DNA from 3 places in the Niveibacterium microcysteis genome. Region 2 is predicted to be linked to each of the others. Evidence: predicted binding sites of a transcription regulator. Region 2 holds the regulator's gene; each other region holds the start of a gene.
The links. Region 2 encodes FNR, which switches genes on or off when oxygen is low (the NO sensors DNR and NnrR bind a similar motif). Its sites were predicted from a motif close to TTGANCTAGNTCAA; they were not measured.
Positions count from the first base shown of each region.

Region 1: JY500_RS13760 (DUF2249 domain-containing protein) is a predicted target of FNR. The motif match lies at 2,113-2,126, and genes of this name have one in related genera.
Region 3: JY500_RS01640 (OmpW/AlkL family protein) is a predicted target of FNR. The motif match lies at 2,436-2,449, and genes of this name have one in related genera.

Region 1 is NZ_CP071060.1:3,029,604-3,036,076, forward strand. Features, by position in the region: gene gstA (glutathione transferase GstA) at 1-147, opposite strand, end outside; gene JY500_RS13750 (DoxX family protein) at 218-637, opposite strand; gene JY500_RS13755 (LysR family transcriptional regulator) at 753-1,673, shown strand; gene JY500_RS13760 (DUF2249 domain-containing protein) at 1,707-2,051, opposite strand; gene otsB (trehalose-phosphatase) at 2,222-2,959, shown strand; gene JY500_RS13770 (O-acetyl-ADP-ribose deacetylase) at 2,962-3,513, shown strand; gene JY500_RS13775 (FUSC family protein) at 3,655-5,760, shown strand; gene JY500_RS13780 (tetratricopeptide repeat protein) at 5,761-6,473, opposite strand, start outside.
Region 2 is NZ_CP071060.1:1,989,047-1,995,519, reverse strand. Features, by position in the region: gene JY500_RS09070 (sodium-translocating pyrophosphatase) at 1-1,532, shown strand, start outside; gene JY500_RS09065 (heavy-metal-associated domain-containing protein) at 1,623-1,829, opposite strand; gene JY500_RS09060 (universal stress protein) at 1,835-2,260, opposite strand; gene JY500_RS09055 (sulfite exporter TauE/SafE family protein) at 2,274-2,981, opposite strand; gene hemN (oxygen-independent coproporphyrinogen III oxidase) at 3,043-4,437, opposite strand; gene fnr (fumarate/nitrate reduction transcriptional regulator Fnr) at 4,533-5,273, shown strand; gene JY500_RS09040 (SirB2 family protein) at 5,274-5,654, opposite strand; gene JY500_RS09035 (PHA/PHB synthase family protein) at 5,663-6,473, opposite strand, start outside.
Region 3 is NZ_CP071060.1:353,095-359,567, reverse strand. Features, by position in the region: gene JY500_RS01660 (copper chaperone PCu(A)C) at 88-552, shown strand; gene JY500_RS01655 (GNAT family N-acetyltransferase) at 549-1,079, shown strand; gene JY500_RS01650 (RidA family protein) at 1,084-1,434, opposite strand; gene JY500_RS01645 (PhzF family phenazine biosynthesis protein) at 1,459-2,343, opposite strand; gene JY500_RS01640 (OmpW/AlkL family protein) at 2,525-3,130, shown strand; gene JY500_RS01635 (AEC family transporter) at 3,265-4,143, shown strand; gene JY500_RS01630 (hypothetical protein) at 4,221-4,955, shown strand; gene JY500_RS01625 (alkane 1-monooxygenase) at 4,956-6,038, opposite strand; gene JY500_RS01620 (hypothetical protein) at 6,172-6,473, opposite strand, start outside.

The DNA of each region.
Region 1 (6,473 bases), 1.0 Mb from region 2:
CTTCGGATTGATTGCGGTGAAGTCGCCGCCGTCGGCCATCTGCTTGGTCTTCAGATCCACTTTCACGAGTTCAACCGGCAGGCCGGCTTCGAGCAGCGCGATGTGCGGCGAAAGCGAGCAGGCGCCGGGCGAGAAGAACAGTTTCATTTTGGTTTCTCCGTTGGGTTGAGGGTTGAGCTGTAGCGCCGGGCAACCCATGGTCGCCCGGGGGTGTGAATCAGGCAAAGGCAGGCACCGCGACGGGCTTGCGACCATCCACCGCGAACGCGCCAGCACCGAGCAAGCCCTGCACGATGGTTGCCACGGTCAGGAACACCGGATATTCCCAGCCGCCGTTAGGCGCAGAAAAGACCCATCCGTTCCCGAGATGCGCCCAGCTTGCGCCAAGCAGCACCGGCGTGAGCAGCGCGGCAACCAGGCGGGTGCGCCAGCCGAGCAGTAGCGCGATACCCCCCAGCAACTCGGCCGCAAACACCGGGTAGGCCAGCATGCCGGGCAAACCGAGCGATGCAAAGAATGCGGCCGTACCCGGCAAGGTGAAGACAAGCAACTTCAAAAGTGCGTGGGCAACGAACATCAAGCCAAGGCTGATGCGCAAGACGAAGGTGCCGATCTGGGCGGTTTGTGCGTGTTCCATGTTTGCTCTCCTCTGTGGGGTTCGCGAAGTGCGATGGAGCGCAGTCTGCAATCAATACAAAAAGGGATAAAGTAGCCGTACGACAATTATTTATTGCATTAATCGGGACAATTGAATGGATCGCATCGAAGCAATGACGATCTTCACTAAGGTGGTGGAGCTAGGCAGTTTCGCCGCTGCAGCGGAACATCTGAAACGCTCCACCTCCGCCGTCTCACGCCAGGTAGCGCAACTCGAAACCTTGCTCGACGCCCGCCTGCTGCATCGGACCACCCGCCGCCTCTCGCTGACCGAGAACGGCCGCGCCTACTACGAACGTTGCGTGCAACTGCTGGCCGACATCGCCGAGGCCGAAGAACTCGCCGGCGCGCGCGACCCAAAGCCACGCGGCACCCTGCGCCTCACCGCCCCGATCAGCTTCGGTGTGAGCCACCTGGCGCCCGCCATCGCGGCCTACGTGGCGCGCTTCCCGGCGGTTCGCGTCGACGTGGCTTTGTCAGACCGGCAGGTCGATCTGATCGAGGAAGGCCTGGATCTCGCGATCCGCGTGGGCGAGGTCGGTAGCCAGACGCTCGTCGCGCGGCCGATCGGCCAGGCACGCCTGATGATTGCCGCGGCCCCCGCCTACCTCGCGGCCCATGGCGAGCCCCGCCATCCGGACGATCTGGCACGGCACGCTTGCCTGACTTACGCCTACGCTTCGGAGGGTTTGAACTGGGTGTTCCGCGGCCCCGAGGGCGAGCGCATCAAGGTGCCGGTGCGCGGACCGGCTCACGCCAATAGCGGCCCGCTGCTGGCCGAACTGGCCGCACAGGGGCTCGGCCTGACCTCGGCGCCGGACTTCATCCTGCAACCGCTGATCGACAGCGGCCGGCTGGTCGAAGTGCTCGGCGCCTGGCGCGCACAGCCGCTGACGATCTACGCGGTGTATCCAACGCGCCGCCATCTGTCGGCGGCAGTGCGCGGCTTTGTCGGCCACCTGAGTGACTGGCTCGCGAATGCGTGCGCTGGAAAGAAAACAGGCGCCCAGACCTGAGTCGGGACGCCCGTCGCGCTAAAGCCGCCGCGTTCAGTTACCGCAGCCGCAGCCACCCGCACCGTTGCCACCGCAGCCGCCACCAGCGCTCTGCTGGGCGGCTGCCTCGGCGTAAGCGCCCAACTCCACACGGAAGTCGATGACGATGTTGCCCGGCTCGCGCGCCACATAGTCAATCTTGATCTGGTCGCCATAGCGGTGGCGGATCTGATCCAGCAGGGGCAGCGGATCGTGGTCGTTCTGGAAACGCATCACGTCGCCATCGTTGAGCGACTCAAGCGCGCCAAAGATTGCGGCGTGGCGGAAACGCTTGGAAATGGCACGCGCATCAAAGCCGAACACGCCGTTCTCTTGCGCAAGGGTGTCGGAACACGACATGGATCACCTCTTGGGGTTCGTTGGGGTGCAGCCAGTTTCGCGGCCACACGGCTTTGTTTCCTTGAGCCGGAACAAGCGGCCGGACGCACAGTCAGGGATAATGCACACCCAGTTTCCGCGGCAAGCGTCTATACCCAGAAGAGCGCGCACGCCCAGCAAGGACTACCCCCATGCAAACAAAATCCCCCCCGCGCCTCGCGGCAGAAGCCCTCGCCTTTTTCCTCGACTTCGACGGCACCCTGGTTCCGTTCGACAAACCCGACGAAACCGTGCCCTTGGTCGACGATGGTCTGCGCTCGTTGCTGACCGAACTGCGCAACCGTGCTGACGGCGCGCTGGCGATGGTCAGCGGCCGCAGCATCGAAGTCATCGACAGTCTCTTTGAACCGCTGCGCCTGGCCGCTGCGGGCGAGCATGGTGCCGAATGGCGCTTCACGCCCCACGCCACGCGCGAGCAACTGGTGCCGCCGCCGGGCCTCGTCACGGCCCACGCCGCTTGCGAGCAATTCGCCAACCTCACGCTCGGCGTGCGTTTCGAGCGCAAGGCCTTGTCGATGGTGCTGCACTTCCATCGTCACCCTGAGCTGCGCGAGGCCGCGGCGAAGGCGGCTGAATCCGGCTGCCTGCCCGGCAGCGGCGTGCGCGTCATGCACGCCCGCGGCATGGTCGAAGTCAAGCCGGTGGAAGCGAGCAAGGGCGCGGCGATCAACCGTTTCATGCAGGCCTTCCCCTTCGCCGGGCGCAAACCGGTCTTCATCGGCGACGACATCACCGACGAAGATGGCTTCCTCGCCGTCAATGCGCTGGACGGCATCTCGATCAAGGTCGGCCCCGGCAATTCGCATGCGCGCTATCGCCTGCCCGACGAGGACGCGGTGCGCGACTGGCTGGAACAGTTGCTCGATTGAGCGTGGCGCAGGCCGACGCACCGGATTCCCGCCTGCACATCTGGCAGGGGGACATCACCACCCTGGCGTTCGACGCCATCGTCAATGCCGCCAACAGCAGCCTGCTGGGCGGCGGTGGCGTGGACGGCGCGATCCACCGCGCGGCCGGTCCGCAGCTGCGGCAGTATTGCGCGAACCTGGGCGGATGCCCCACTGGCGAAGCGCGCATCACGCCAGGGTTTCGCTTGCCGGCTCGCCACGTACTGCACACCGTTGGCCCCGTGTGGCGCGGCGGGTCGCACGGCGAGCCCGGTCTGCTGGCCGCCTGTTTCCGAGCCTGCTTGGCGCTGGCCAACCAGCATCAGCTCAACACCATTGCGTTTCCGGCAATCAGTTGCGGCATCTACGGCTACCCGCCCGAACTCGCGGCACCGATCGCGGTCGAGGAATCGCTGACGGCGCTGGCGTGCCGCGATAAGCTTCAGATCACGCTTGTCGCGTTTGACACCGAAATGGTCGAACACTTCGCCACCGCCCTGTCTGGCCGACGCGGCGCTCAGGGCCAGAAGCGCTGATTGCGACCGATGCAGCGGCAGGCCAACCCCACAGGCAAGCGCGCCGCCCCAAACGGATCACCGAGAACACCAATCGGCCATGACGCCGCCGCGTGCGTGGCTTGCGCATTTTCTGACCGTCTTTAGCAGGTGCTGACCACGATGCCGCAGCTCCCCCGTCTGCTCTTCACCCATACGATCTACAACGGGATCGGTTGCGCCGCTGGCGTGCTGTTACTTGCCCTCTGTGGCTACATGGTCGGCGGCTTCGCGCTCGCGGCGGTACTCTCCAGCGGTGCAATGGCGGTCAGCATCGCCGACGTGCCGGCGCCTGAGGGCCACAAGCTGCGGCAGCTCCTGCCCGCATGGCTGGGCACCGCACTGGTCACGCTCCTCGTCAGTGCGAGCCACGCGCAGCCGATTTTGCTTGGCTTGGAAATCACCGTCGTCGGCTTCGTCGCCGGTCTGCTCAGCGCATGGGGTCGCCTCCTGCTGCCGATGGGCTTCAGCCTCGTACTGGCAACCGTGTTCGCCATGGCATTCCCGCTGCCGCCCGGCACTTCACCGTGGGGTCACGCGGGTCTGTTCATGCTCGGCGGGCTCGCCTATCTGGTCTGGGGCTGGAGCCTGTCGATCGCGCTGGCGGTGCGGACTCGCCAGCAGGTGCTGGCCGACGCGCTCGACGCCTTCTCGCGCTACCTGCGGCACAAGGCGCGCTACTACGACGCCGCCAGCTCCCTTGATGCGGTGTACCTCGATCTGATCCGCGAACACGCCGCGCTCGCCGAGAAGCTGCAGGCCGCGCGGGACTTCTGCTTCTACCGTATCCGCCCAGGTCGCCGTGCCGAACTCGCACGGGTGCTCTACGCCTTGCTCGACGCCTACGAACACGCGCTGGCTTCGCAGACCGACCGCGAGCTGATGCGCGCACGCTATGGCGACAGCGCAGTCATGCGCGAAATGGGCCAACGTGTCGTGGAAGCGGCGGACGACATCGAAGCCGTAGCAGGGGCGATCGTGCGTGCGCGGCCGGTGCCGGTATTGCCCGATCGCAGCCAAGCCTGCGCCGCAACGCAGGCAGCCGCCTACGCGCTCGCCGAGCCTGATCTCACGGTGCCGGAGCACGCCCGCGCCGCCGCGCTCTTGCGCGGCCTCGCCGCAAAGCTGTTTCACTCGCTGCACAGCGCACGCACGCTGATCGAGGCCGCGCGCCAGCGCAGCGAGGGTTCGCCGCTACCGAGCGAGCGCGAACTGCGCGCTTTCGTATCGGTGCGAAAGATCCGAATCGCGGTGCTGCGCCGACACCTCAATACCGATTCACCGGTCCTGCGCTACGCACTGCGCCTGGCGATGGCCATGCTCACTGGCTTCGTACTGGCGCGCAATCTGCCTTATGCGGCGCATGGACACTGGATCCTGCTCACCACCGCGGTGGTGTTGCGGCCAAGCTTCAGCCAGACACGCCAGCGCCACAACGACCGCGTCATCGGCAACCTCATCGGTTGCGTGATCGCAGGTCTGCTCTTGCATGTCATCCACAGCCCGCTTGGCATCCTGCCGCTGCTGTTCCTGTCGATCGCGATCGCGCACGCCTTCGTCACCGTGCAGTACCGCGTCACCTCGATTGCCGCTTGCGTGATGGGTCTGCTGCAGCTTCAGCTGCTGGTGCCGAATTCACCGTTTGTACTGACCGAACGTGTGATCGACACGATCATCGGCGCGCTGATCGCGCTCGGTTTCGCCTTCGTGCTGCCGGCCTGGGAGCGCCGCAGCCTGCCGCAGCTGATGAAGCGCGTGCGCGAAACGGCGGCGAACTATGCCGACGCGGCGCTCGATCCGCAGCTCGGGCCCTTGGCCTACCGCCTCGCACGAAAGCAGGCCCAGGACGCGCTCGCCGCGCTCAGCCAGGCCACCGCGCGCATGCTCGACGAACCGGCCAGCCACCAGATAGCGCTGCCGCCGCTGCACGGCACCGTGTCGTCCGCCTATCTGCTCGGCGCGCAACTGGCTTCGGTGCGCTTCATGCTCGATCAGCGCACTGCGGATTTCGACCCGCCGCGGCGTGATGCGCTGCTGACGGAGGGCCGCCGCGAGCTGGCGCGTATTCTTGCCCAGCCCGCCGCGCACGACGCGCCGCCGCACGATCCGGTGGCGGTTGATTCGAGCCCGGACGACATGCGGGAGCTGGATGTACATATCCTGCTGCAACGCAGGCTCGCCGCCGCGCGGGAGGATGCGCAGCGGCTGGCTGGCTTCGCTGCCGCCTGATCAGTCTTCGAGTTCGGCCTTGGCAGCCTCGACGTCGAGCCGCTCCATCGCCTCGACCGCTTCGCACGCAGCCGCCTCGGCGTAAAGATCCTCCGCCCGCTTCATCTTGCTCTTGCCAAAGAGCATGACGAGGCCATTGGCCATCTCCATGCGGGCAATCGCGGAGAACGGAATCAGCTCAAGCGCGGTCTCGAAATGTTCGACGGCGTTGTCCTTCTTGGCGCCATAGGTCAGGTTGCCGACCAGCGAACCGACCTTGTCGATGACTTCGGCCTGGAAGGCACCGAGCGCGATATGCGCCTCCGCGTGATCCGGCTCGAGCTCAAGCGTCTTCTCGAGGCTGGCGCGGATCTTCCCGCCAAGGCCCTTGGCCAGCGCTTCGCCGACCGAGATCAGCTGACTGTAGCGCCCCAGCGCGTAAGCATGGAAGTACCAGACGTTGGCGGCATCAGGCATGGCCTTTTGCTGAAGCTCGGCGCGATCGATGATCTGCTGGAAAAGCTCGCTCTTCTCGTCGTCGTCATCAACAAGATAGGTGGCGTAGATCATCGCAGCCTTGTTGGCGGCAGAGATGCCGGCGCCGCCGGCCTTCAAGCCCAGCTCCACAGCTTGCGCGAAATCACCGGCGTGGTAGGCCCGCCAGGCTTCCTGTACCTCGGCGGATTCCGGCCAGGGCTCGCGGTCGCCCTGATGCAGGCGGGCCCAGTTCTTCT
Region 2 (6,473 bases):
TGATTTCGATCTTCGCCCGTCTGGGCGGCGGCATCTTCACGAAGGGTGCAGACGTTGGCGCCGACCTGGTGGGTAAGGTCGAAGCCGGCATCCCGGAAGATGACCCGCGCAACCCGGCCGTGATTGCCGACAACGTTGGCGACAACGTTGGCGACTGCGCGGGCATGGCTGCCGACCTGTTCGAAACCTATGCGGTGACACTGATCGCAACGATGGCGCTTGGCGCGTTGATGGTCGCGGGCGCCCCGCTCAATGCCGTGATCTACCCGCTGCTGCTGGGCGGCGTATCGATCATCGCGTCGATCATCGGTTGCAGCTTCGTCAAGGCCAGCCCCGGCATGAAGAACGTGATGCCCGCGCTCTACCGCGGCCTCGCAGTCGCCGGCGTGTTGTCGCTGATCGCGTTTTACTTCGTGACCACAGCGCTGTTCCCGCAACCGGTTCAACTGGTTGGCGGCGCCACGATCACTGCGTTGTCGCTGTTCGGCGCCTGCGTGGTCGGCCTCGTGCTGACGGCCGCGATGGTCTGGATCACCGAGTACTACACCGGCACCGACTACAAGCCCGTGCAGCACATCGCCCAGGCATCGACCACCGGCCACGGCACCAACATCATCGCGGGCCTCGGTGTATCGATGAAGTCCACCGCTTGGCCGGTGCTCTTCGTGTGCGTCGCGATCTTCGTTGCCTACTGGCTCGCGGGCCTGTTTGGCATCGCCGTTGCGGCGACATCGATGCTCAGCATGGCGGGCATTGTCGTTGCGCTCGACGCCTATGGCCCGATCACCGACAACGCTGGTGGCATCGCCGAAATGGCAGAACTGCCTGACAGCGTTCGCGACATCACCGATCCGCTGGATGCCGTCGGCAACACCACCAAGGCCGTGACCAAGGGTTACGCGATCGGTTCGGCTGGCTTGGCCGCACTGGTGCTGTTCGCCGATTACACCCACGCGCTCGAGACCAAGGGGCTGCATGTCAGCTTCGATCTCTCCAACCACATGGTCATCATCGGCCTCTTCATCGGCGGCCTGATTCCCTATCTGTTTGGCGCCATGGCGATGGAAGCGGTCGGCCGCGCTGCCGGCTCCGTGGTTGAAGAGGTTCGCCGTCAGTTCCGCGAGATCAAAGGCATCATGGAAGGCACCGGAAAGCCGGAATACGGCCGCGCCGTGGACATGCTGACCAGCGCCGCGATCAAGGAAATGATCATCCCGTCGCTGCTGCCGGTGGTGGTGCCGATTCTCGTTGGCCTGCTGCTTGGGCCGGCTGCACTGGGCGGCCTGCTGATGGGCACGATCGTGACGGGCCTCTTTGTTGCCATCTCCATGTGTACCGGTGGCGGCGCATGGGACAACGCGAAGAAGTACATTGAGGACGGTCACTTCGGTGGCAAGGGCTCGGAAGCGCACAAAGCTGCCGTAACCGGCGACACCGTGGGCGACCCGTACAAGGACACCGCGGGCCCGGCGGTCAACCCGCTGATCAAGATCATCAACATCGTCGCACTGTTAATCGTTCCGCTGCTCTAACCGCAAGCGAAACACAACAAAACGGCCGCTTACGCGGCCGTTTTCATTTGCGGCCCCGAACCATATCGGCAGCCACGTCAGCCAAAACGTTCAGTCGGCTTCAAACCCCGCGTCGCGGATCGCGGCCTTGAGGGTTTCAATCGAGACGCGCTGCGGATCAAAGCACACGCTCGCCTCCTTCAACTCTAGCGACACCTGCGCTTGGCTCACGCCGTCCTGAGCATTCAACACGCGTTCCACCGAACGAACGCACCCTTGGCAGCTCATGCCACCCACCGAAATCTTCGCCGTATCCATAACACTCACCTCGCCACCATCACCGGGCAATGCGCCAGTTGCACCACGCGGGCCGCCACCGAGCCAATCAACACCTTCTCAAGCACGCTGTGCCCACGTGCCCCCAGCCAGATCCAGTCGCAACCGCGATCGACAGCGAACGCCACAATCGTTTCGGCAGGGTGTCCGATCAACACCTGCTCATCAAAGGCCAACCCCGCCGCGCGCAGGCGGCTCGCGGCCGGCGCCATCGCGATCCGCCCCTCGTCGCTGTAGTAGCGATCCAAGGCGCTGGTTTCGACATGGCGCGTGGCGAAGGTCATCGGCACCGGGTTGTGTACCGTTACCAGAACGATAGCGGGCGGCGCGGCGAAGAACTTTACGGCGCGCAGCAGCGCATCCACCGCGGCAAGCGAAGCCGCAGAACCGTCAGTAGCGAGCAGGATTTTCATCGCGATCCCTTTCTTATACGTGGCAGATGACGCCTTGCCACAACTTGCCACCCAGCGTGGCAGCGTTGGCGAGCCCAAACACCCCAAAGCCAAGCACGACAAGCCCGGCGCCGAACCGGAGCCACGTCCGTTGCAGCCAGCTCCGCAAGCGGGCGGCAAACAGGCCGGCGAGCATCAGGTTGGGCAAGGTCCCCAAACCGAATGACAACATCAGCATCGCACCGCGCGCGGCGGAGCCTGACACCAAAGCCGTCGCAAGGATGCTGTAGACGAGGCCGCAAGGGACGAATCCCCAAACCAGCCCGAGCGGATAGGCGTTGAGTGGCGTCCGGGCGGGGATGAATCGCGCCCCATACGGCCGTAACCTTGCCCACAAGCGGCCGCCGAGCCGCTCGATGGGTGCGAGGGGCGCGGTGACGCCCGCCAAGTAAAGCCCTAACAGCACCAGCAAAAGGTTCGCCAGCACGTAGAACGTAATCTGGATGGGCAGCAGGCGATTCAGCAGGAAACCAGTCGAACCGATCGCGCCCAGCAGCGCACCGGCGAGGGTATAGCTGGTGATGCGGCCCAGGTTGTAGGCCAAATGGATCGGCCAAATGCGTCGCGACTGCCCAGGCGCATTGACGGTAAGCGCAGCAACCAGCCCTCCGCACATGCCCACGCAGTGGGTTCCACCCAGCAGACCGATCAGCGTCGCGGCAAGGTATCCCGCTTCAGGCATCACACAACATCCCGGTGCAGCCCATTCAGGGCAATCCGCAAGTGTAGCGGCCGGCCGAGGCTCAAATCACCTTGGAGTAGCGGACGACTTCGCGATCACCGCGCAAATGCGCGTCAAACGCCATGGCCAATACGCGCGCCAGCATGCGACCCGGCGTCGTTACCTCGACCCCCTTCTTGCCAACGATGCACAGGCCATCACGCTCATGGGCCCGCAGCGCTTCGATCTCGTCGGCAAAATACTCGGAGAACGTGATGCCCCAGGCCTGCTCAAACGCCGCGTAATCCAGCGAGAAGTGGCACATCAGACTCTGAATAACCGCGTAACGAAGCTGATCGTCGAACATCATCTCGTAGCCACGGACGACAGGGAGCTCGTCACGATCGAGCATCTCGTAGTAGGCCTCAAGCGTCTTCGCACTCTGTGCGTAGGCCGGGCCTACCTTGCCAATGGAGGAAACGCCGAAGCCCAACAGATCGCAGTCCGAGTGCGTTGAATAGCCCTGGAAGTTGCGATACAAACGCCCGTTGCGCTGAGCCACGGCCATCTCGTCGTCCGGCCGCGCGAAGTGGTCCATGCCGATGAACACGTAGCCCGCGTCAGTCAGCTTCGAAATCGCCATGCCCAGGATCTCGAGTTTCTGGTCCGCACTCGGCAAGTCGCCCGCATTGATCCGCCGTTGCGGCATGAAGCGCGTCGGCAGGTGGGCATAGTTGTAGAGTGCAAGACGGTCCGGGGCGATCTCCAGCACGCGATCCAGCGTCTGGCTGACGCGCTCGACGCTCTGGAACGGCAATCCGTAGATCAGATCGATACTGACCGAACGGAAACCATTCGCGCGCGCGGCCGCGATGACCGCCGCGGTTTCCTCAACAGACTGGATGCGGTTGACGGCTTTCTGGACGATCGGGTCAAAATCCTGAACACCGACGCTCATCCGGTTGAAGCCCTCGGCCCCAAGCAGCGCAACGGTTTCAGCGGAAACGCGGCGCGGGTCTACCTCGATCGAGTACTCGCCACCGGGCGTCAGGTTGAAATGCCGGCGGATCGAACGAAACAATTCGCGGATCTCGCTGTCCGACAGGAAGGTCGGTGTGCCGCCGCCCCAGTGCATTTGTGAAACATCGTGCGAGCCGGCGAGCTGTCCGGCGACCAAACCCATTTCTTTGTCAAGATAGCGCAGGTAGCGCTCCGCCCTGCTACGGTCCTTCGTGACAATCTTGTTGCACGCGCAGTAGAAGCAAACCGTATCGCAGAATGGAATGTGGAAATATAATGAGAGGGGTTTTTTGAGGCCGCCCTGCGCGCGCAGACCTAGATGTCTTGCGTAGTCGCTGCGCCCAAAGCCCTCGTGAAACCTGTCCGCGGTCGGATACGACGTGTAGCGCGGGCCGGAAACGTCGAAACGCTGGATGAGATCGCGGTCGAAGACCGGCGTCTGCTCATTCTGATTCATTGTTTGTTTTTTTCTCTCTGTGGATGCCGGAAGGTGTCATGAACTCGGTCGGAGCCGTTTGATTGCCATCAACTAGCCCACTTGGAGCACCCGCCTTGGAAAAACCCGCCACGATTCCGCTGACGGCCGTCAATCTTCGCACCGCGTGCACCCAATGCAACCTCAAGGAGCTTTGCCTTCCCGTTGGTCTTGACGACGTCGATCTTGAAAGGATCGACGGCCTCATCACTGCACGCAAGAAGGTCAAGCGGCAGCAGCATTTATACCGTGCTGGGGAGCCTTTCGAAGCAATCTATGCGATTCGCACCGGTTTCTTCAAGACCGACATCCTGACCGAAGACGGCCGGGATCAGGTCACCGGTTTCCAGATGGCCGGAGAGATCCTCGGACTCGACGGCATCTCGACGGATCGGCATGTCTGCAATGCGGTTGCACTTGAGGATTCAGACGTCTGCATGATTCCGTTCGAACGGCTCGAAGAACTCTCGCGCCGCATCGAACCCCTGCAGCGCCAGTTCCACAAGTTCATGAGCCGCGAGATCGTCCGCGAGCAAGGCATCATGATGCTGCTCGGGTCGATGCGCGCTGAAGAACGTCTGGCTGCATTCCTGATCAACCTATCGCAACGCATGCGCCTTCGTGGGTACTCCGCTTCGGAGTTCCACCTTCGCATGACGCGCGAGGAGATAGGCTCTTACCTCGGTCTGAAACTGGAGACAGTGAGCCGGGCGTTCTCCAAATTCCAGGATGACGGCTTGATCAGCGTCCACCAGAAGCACATCCAGATTCTGGATGCGGATGGACTGCGCCGACTGATTGGCCGCGCGAACGTGTAGTTACCACCATGGCGTCGGTCGTCTTGTCAGCGCGACCGACACGATGTAAGCCAGCACCAACAAAGCGGCCACAAATGTGGCCGCTTTTGCTTGGCGTGTGCGCCCGCGCTTGAGCGCGTAAGACCCCAGAACGATGTAGCCAAGCAAGCCAAGCACCTTCGCGGTCAACCAGTCGTCACGAAACGGCGCTACGCGAAGGGTCCAGGCCAAGGCGACGGCCGAGGCGAGCAATCCGGTATCGACGATATGCGGAACCACCCTCGCCCAACGCTGGCGCACCCAAGGCGCATCAATCAGGACGCCGATACCTCTGGCGATGAATCCAGTGGCAGATAGCACCACGAAGCCGACATGAAGACATTTGAGCAGCAGGTAATCCATCGGCCTCGTTAGCGTTCCATGACGTAGTCACCGGGAGCAGCGGCAAGCGGAGGAAAGGCATCGTTGCTCACGGGTGGCGGCGCGACACGCTCACCGCAACGCTCGTCCAGCCACCTGAACCAATCGTCCCACCAACTTCCGGCGTGGTGGTCGGCGCGCTCACGCCAACCATGCGCGCTGTCGGTCCGGTGCGCCGTACCGATCCAGTACTCGCGTTTCGGCGGCTGTACGGGTGGATTGACGATCCCGAGGATATGACCGCTGGACGAGAGTACGAAGCGCTTGTCTCCACGCACGAAATTGGCGACCCTAAATGCCTGCCGCCACGGGGCAATATGATCGTCTTCGGCCGCAACGGCATACAGCGGTTGGGTGATCCGCCCAAGATCGAGCGACTCGCCGGCGACGGTCAGCGCATCGGCCTCAATCAGGCGATTTTTGAGGTAGAGCTCTCGCAAGTACCACGCATGCATGGCATAGGGCATGCGCGTGGTATCCATGTTCCAGTAGAGCACGTCAAACGACGGCGGCTTTTCGCCCATCAGGTAGCCCTGAACCACGTATTGCCAGATCAACGGGTTCGAGCGCAGCAAGCGGAACGATGTAGCCATGTCGCGGCCGTCGAGGTAACCGCGCTGCTCCATGGCCCGCGTCAGGTAGCGAACGCTCCCTTCATCGATGAAGACTTCCACGTCGCCCGGCTTGGCGAAGTCCACCAAAGTCGTAAATAGCGTCCAGTGTGCAACCGGCATCTCATCCGGCGTGTAGTGGCGATTCGCCCATGCCATGTACATCGACAAGGCCGTACCTCCGATGCAG
Region 3 (6,473 bases), 1.6 Mb from region 2:
GCCGGGCGCACCCGCGGCACAACTGGAAACTCGCCCTACAATCGCGGCTTGCGTTTGATCGGCTCACCCATTTCAAAGGAGTTCCGCATGCGTCACCACGTCATCGCTTCACTGCTCGCCTCTCTGCTCGCATTCGGCACGGGAAGCGCTCTCGCTTCCGACGTCAAGGTCGAAGGCGCCTGGGTACGCGGCACGACGCCGTCGCAGAAGGCCACGGGCGCCTTCATGCGACTGAGCAGCGCACAGGGTGCAGCGCTCGTCGGCGCCTCGTCGCCAATCGCCGGCAAAGCCGAGGTGCACGAGATGAAGATGGTGGCCGACAACATGAAGATGAACCCGGTGCAGAAGCTCGCGCTGCCGGCCGGCAAGACTGTCGAACTCAAGCCCGGCGGCCATCACGTGATGCTGCTCGATTTGAAGGAGCCGGTGAAGGATGGCGACATCGTGAAGCTGACGCTGGAAGTCGAACAAGGCGGCAAGCGTGAGCAGATTACGGTGGATGCCGCCGTGCGGCCGCTTGGCGACATGAGCACGCACGAGCACATGCATTGATCGCAGAGGATCTCCGCTTCCGCATTGCCGGCGCAGCCGATGCGTCGGCCGTCGCACAACTGCACGCAGCGAGCTGGCGCAGCGCCTATCGCGGTGTGCTGCGCGATGACTACCTGGACGGCACGCTCGCCATCGAACGTGCCGCGCTGTGGCATGCACGCCTGGTAAATGGCGCCGATGCGCCGCTGGAAGTGCTGCTGATGGAGGACAGCCGCGGCCTGCTCGGCTTCGGCTGCCTGTGTCCGGATGCCGACCCGGCATGGGGGCCGCTGATCGATAACCTGCATGTACAGCCCGCGCTCAGAGGCGAAGGGCTGGGCCGGCGCCTGATGATGGCGCTGTGCGACCGGATGGCCGCACGCGCCATCACAACCGGGTTTCACTTGTGGGTACTGGAGGCCAATCTCGCGGCGCGCGCGTTCTACCGCCGGCTCGGTGGTTGCGAGCAGACGCCCGAATACCATGAGATGCCAGATGGCGAGCGTTACCCCTGCCTGCGGGTGAGCTGGGCCCGCAGGCCAATCTGAGCGCTCAAACCGCCGCGGCGCTAACCACCACTTCGACTCGCCAGCCGGCACGCGCCAGCCCTGCCACCTTGACGCAGGCGCGCGACGGCGCACACCCCGGCACCAGCCAGGCATCCCACACCGCGTTGAAACCGTCGTAGTCGGCCATGTCGGTCAGGTAGACCGTCGCGGTGAGCAGCCGCGCCTTGCTGCTGCCGGCACGCTCAAGCGTCGCTTCAAGCGCGCTCAGCAAGCCCCGCGTCTGCTCGGCGATGTCGCCGCGTTCGTCCGCGGGCACTTCAACGGCGTGCACAACGCCGCCGTATGCCACGGCGTCGGCATAGCGCGGCGTTACGCCGATACGCTGGATATCCATGTCGGTCATTCGTTTCGTTTGATTTCAGTATGTGAAGAGCTGGCCTTCGCCCATGAAGACGGCTTGCCCCGCGACACGCACCGCAGCGACGCGTCGCTGGCGGATCTCAGTGGTAACAACGATGCGGCTCGGCCGCCCCAGATCCTCGCCTTGCGAGATCTCCCACGAGAGGTCCGCTTCGCTGCGCGAGTCATGGGTGCCCAGAAGCCCGCCAAGCGCGGCTGCGGCCGAACCGGTCGCCGGGTCCTCGACGATGCCAAGGCCGGTCGCGAACATGCGCGCATGCAGCAAGGTGGGGCGATCGAGATCCTCGGTGTAGGCGTAGATGCCGTGCGCAAGACCCGCCAGGCCCGTTTGCATCTCGGCATTGTTCGGCACGATGCGCGCGAGCGCCGCGCGGTTGCGCAGCGGCACGCACAAGAACGGCACACCGCACGACGCCACGCTGCTGCGCGGCAGGATGTCGTCCTCGCTGAGGCCGAGCATCGCGGCGATGCGCTGCGGCGCCGGTGCAAAGCTCGGCGCTTGAGCCGCGGCGAATTCAGCCCGTACCGGCTGTCCGCCCTGCACGGTCACTCGCACCGGCACAGGCCCGACGCCCTCTTCCAGCACCAGCAGATGCTCACCATCCGCCATCGGCTGCGCTGCGAAGCGTGCCAGCAACAGGGCGGTGCCAACCGTCGGGTGACCGGCGAAGGGCAGCTCGCTCGCAGGCGTGAAGATACGCACCCGCGCGGTATGGGCCGGATCATCGGGCGGCAGCACGAAGACGGTTTCAGAGAGATTCAGCTCGCCCGCAATCGCCTGCATCTGCCCTGGATCGACTGCAGCACCGTCGGCGAACACGGCCAGCGGATTGCCCGAAAACGGGCGGTCGGTGAAAACGTCGGCAAGCCAGTAGCGGTGCATCGCGGTGCGCTCGAGAAAAAGGTGTTTACAGATCAACCGGTTGCGAAAAAACGACAGTCATTGCAAGCGGCCTGGGCTTGGAATTTGAACACTTGATGCGGCTCAAACGCCAGCGCCCCCCAAAAACCACACTGCACGTGCAGTTTTTCTGCACAGCAACAATCAATCAATTGGGGGAGTTATGTCCAGCATCATCCGGACTGCGATCGCGGGGGCGATCGCGACCAGCATGTTTGCCGCGGGGGCGGCATTCGCTGCCGACGGTAACTGGCTTGTACGTGGCCGAGCCGTCAGCATGATCAATGACAACAGCAACACCGACAACTTGCTGCCAGCAGAAGTCACGGCCAGCGACAAGTGGTTGCCCGACCTCGACATCAGCTACTTCTTCACGCCGAACTTCGCGCTGGAAGTGGTGTTGAGCGTGCCGCAAACGCACGACATCGAGCTCGGCGGCACCAAGATCGGCACCGTCAAGCAGCTGCCGCCGCACTTCATGCTGCAGTACCACCACCCGATGGGGGCGTTCAAACCCTACGTCGGCCTGGGCGTGAACATGACGCGCTTCTGGGATGTGGATCTGCCAGCCGGCATCGATATCGAGCGCACCAGCTGGGGCGCTTCGCTCCAGGCAGGCCTCGATTACGAGATCAGCCCGCAGTGGTATCTGAATGCCGATATCAAGAAGACCTGGATCGGCACCGATGTGAAGGCCGGTGGCGTCGTCGTCGATACGCTGAACATCGATCCGTGGTTGATCGGTATCGGCGTTGGCTACCGTTTCTGACCGACACGGCACTGCATGATCAAGGGGCGCTTCGGCGCCCTTTTTGCTGTGCAGCGGCGGCTGGCACGTAACACTACGGATGGCCGGCCGGCGCCGGCTGGCTAGAATCCGCTTTCCAACCGGCGGATAGCCTCATGTTCCTGCGCATCGTCTCGATCCTGTTCCCGCTCTTTGCCATTGTCGGCCTCGGCTGGCTCGTCGCACGCCGCGCGAAGCCCGATCTCACGGTCGCGAACAAGCTGAACATGGATGTCTTCGTGCCAGCGCTGGTGTTTGCGGCGCTGGTATCGAAGGAGTTCCACCTCGGCGACTTCCTGCCGCTGGCCGGCATCTCGGTCCTCATGGTCATCGCGTTCGGAATCGTCGGCTGGATTGGCGCGCACCTGAGCGGCGTAGCGGTGAAGACGCTGGTGCCGCCGACGATGTTCAACAACTGCGGCAACCTCGGCCTGCCGCTCGCGGTGCTGGCCTTCGGCGAGCAGGCACTGGCGCCGGCCGTGGTGATGTTCATGGTGTCGAACTTCCTGCACTTCTCATACGGCGCCTGGCTGCTCGATCACAAGACCCGGCTCGCGACGATCTGGAAAGTGCCCTCGGTGCTCGCCACGCTCGCGGGCATCGCAGTCGGCGGCGCCGGCATTGCGGTATGGCCGCCGCTGATGCTCGCGATCAAGATGGTTGGCGACATCTCGATCCCATTGATGCTGTTCTCGCTTGGCGTGCGCCTCACCGACGCCAACTTCCACGCCTGGCGCATCGGCGTTGGCGGCGCGCTGCTGCGGCCGGTCGGCGGCCTGCTGGTCGCAGCCGTGGTGGTGTCGGTCGTCGAGCTGCCGCCCTTGCAGCGCGCGCTGGTGATCGTGTTCGGCGCGCTGCCACCCGCGGTGCTCAACTTCATGTTCGCCGAGCGTTACCGACAGGAGCCTGAAAAAGTTGCCTCGATCGTGATGATCGGCAACCTGTTCGCGCTGCTCTTCCTGCCGATTGCACTCGCACTGACGCTGCAGCACTGACAAACGCTTACGTTTCCGACACTTTGTCGATCCACGGCGCCGCGAGAATCGCGGCAGATCGACTACCAGGACCTGCCATGAAACGCATCGCCCTCGCTCTGCTGCTCAGCCCGCTGGTCGCCCTCGCAGAGGAAGCGCCCCTGCCCGCCACCGACGCACCCGCCGAGAAACTGGTCGTAAAAGGCGTACGCGATCCGGCGATCATGCCGTACGCCGACGCCTACAAATTCTTCAGCCAGATCGACCGCGTCGAGCACGACAAGGTACGCATGCGCATGCAGGTGAAATCGGCCGACAAGTCGGTCAAGGCCTCGGACATCAGCATCCGCCTTGTGGGTGACAACACCGACATCGCAGTACCGCTCGGCGAGGAGGGTGACATCGAGGTACCGCGCTCCGAAGCGGCGCTCGCCGACAAGGCCGAGTTCGTCACCAACCAGAAGAAGGACAGCCTGCAGGTGCATCTGACCCTGACGCCCAACCTGCCGGTTGCCGGGCGCGTGAGCTACGCGGACGCGCTGACGTCCGCCGACCAGGCCCGCCGCCTCGTGAAGGAAATCGTCCCCTGGTACTTCCGACTGCTGATCTCGGACCCGAACGCGATACGCGCCTGCTTCGAGCGCGACGGCGGCGAAGCTGCGCTGCTCACCGGCAGCGGCAGTGAAGCCCTCGCGATCAAAGGCAAGCGTCAATGCGCCGTGGTGCCGCTGGACCCCAAACAGAGTGATCGCTGGCAAGCATTGGCACTCAGCCCGCCCTACAAGCTCGAATTCACCCACATCGGCTGGTTCTCCGACGGGCTTCCGGACTGATCAAGCAAGCCCCTGCTGCGCGCGCCAGGCCGCCACACGCGGATCCATCACCCGGCGCCACAGCGGCGGCACCAAGGCCAGCAGCACGAGTGCGGCGTACCCCGCGGGCAACTGCGGCGCCGCCGCCATGTGGCGCAGGATCTGGTAACGCCGTGCGGCGTGGGCGTGGTGATCCGAGTGGCGTTGCAACTGGAACAGCAGCAGGTTCGTCAGCAGGAAGGGGCTGTTCCAGGAATGATGTTCGGTGACCGGCCCGTAGCGCCCGTTGGGCAGTGGAGCGCGGATCAGACCGTAGTGTTCGAGGTAGTTCACGATCTCCAACAAGGCGATCGCGCCGACGCCGATACCCAGGTAGGCGACCAAGCCGGGCGCCCCCAACCACAGCGCGAAACCAACCGCCCAGGCGAGCGACAGCCCCCACCACAGCAAAAGCTCGTTGCGCCACCACGGCAAGTTGCGGCGTGACAGGCGGGCCCGTTCGAGTTCCCAGGCCCGCACCGGATTGGTCGTGAACGCGCGCCACAGGAAGCGATACACGTTCTCGCCCAGGCGCGCGGTGGAGGTATCACGCGGCGTGGCGACATCCACATGATGGCCGCGGATATGCTCGATCTTGAATCCGCCGTAGCCCACGCTCGCAAGCAGCCAGCCGCCGGCGGCACGCTCTGCGCGGCGAGTCTTGTGGATCAGTTCGTGCCCGACGTTGATCGCCACCGCACCGCCCACGGTTGCAAGCGAGGCAAGCAAACCGACACGACCGGCCAGCCCCAACGTTGCCTGGCTCACCGCCCATACACCCCACACCAGCAGAGCGCTCCAGGCCGGCACTGCCAGCAGCGTCAGGGCCGGATACCAGGGATCGGCCAGCAGCGCGCGCTCTTCGTCCGGGCCGGGGTTCGCTGTATCGCGACCCAAGCAGGTGTCGAGCAGGGGCACCAGACCGAACACCACGAGCACCGTCAGCCAAGCCCCCCAGTCCGGCACCGCGTAATGCGCGCCGAGCATCAAACCGGCGGGCGGCAAGACCAGCGGAATCAGAAACAGTGCGTAGGCATAGCGCTTTAAACGGATCACCCTTTGCACGCAGCGCCCTCCTGTAAGCCGGCATGTAGCTTACGGTCGGCCCACCGCTTCGCGTCTTGTCGAATCACGTCACGCGAGCAGCCATGAAAAAGCCCCGCTCGCGGCGGGGCTTTCGGGCAACGGTGGCCGACGCTTACTTCGCGCCGATCTCCAGCGCCACGGCTTCGACGTAGGTCACTTCGACCTGATCGCCAACCTTGACGTTCTTCAACTTCGCCGGATCATCCACCTTCAGGGTGCGCGACTGCTTCGGACCACGCAGCGTTACGGTGCCCGCCTTGTGATCGACCTTCGTCACGTCGGCCACGATGATCATGCGGCGGCCCGCTGCGCCGGCCGGCTTTTCACCCGGTGCGGCAGCAACCGCATCGGTGGCTTCACGGCGCTCACGCACGCCCTTGCCACCCTTCTTCAACTCGAAAGCGATCGCTTCGG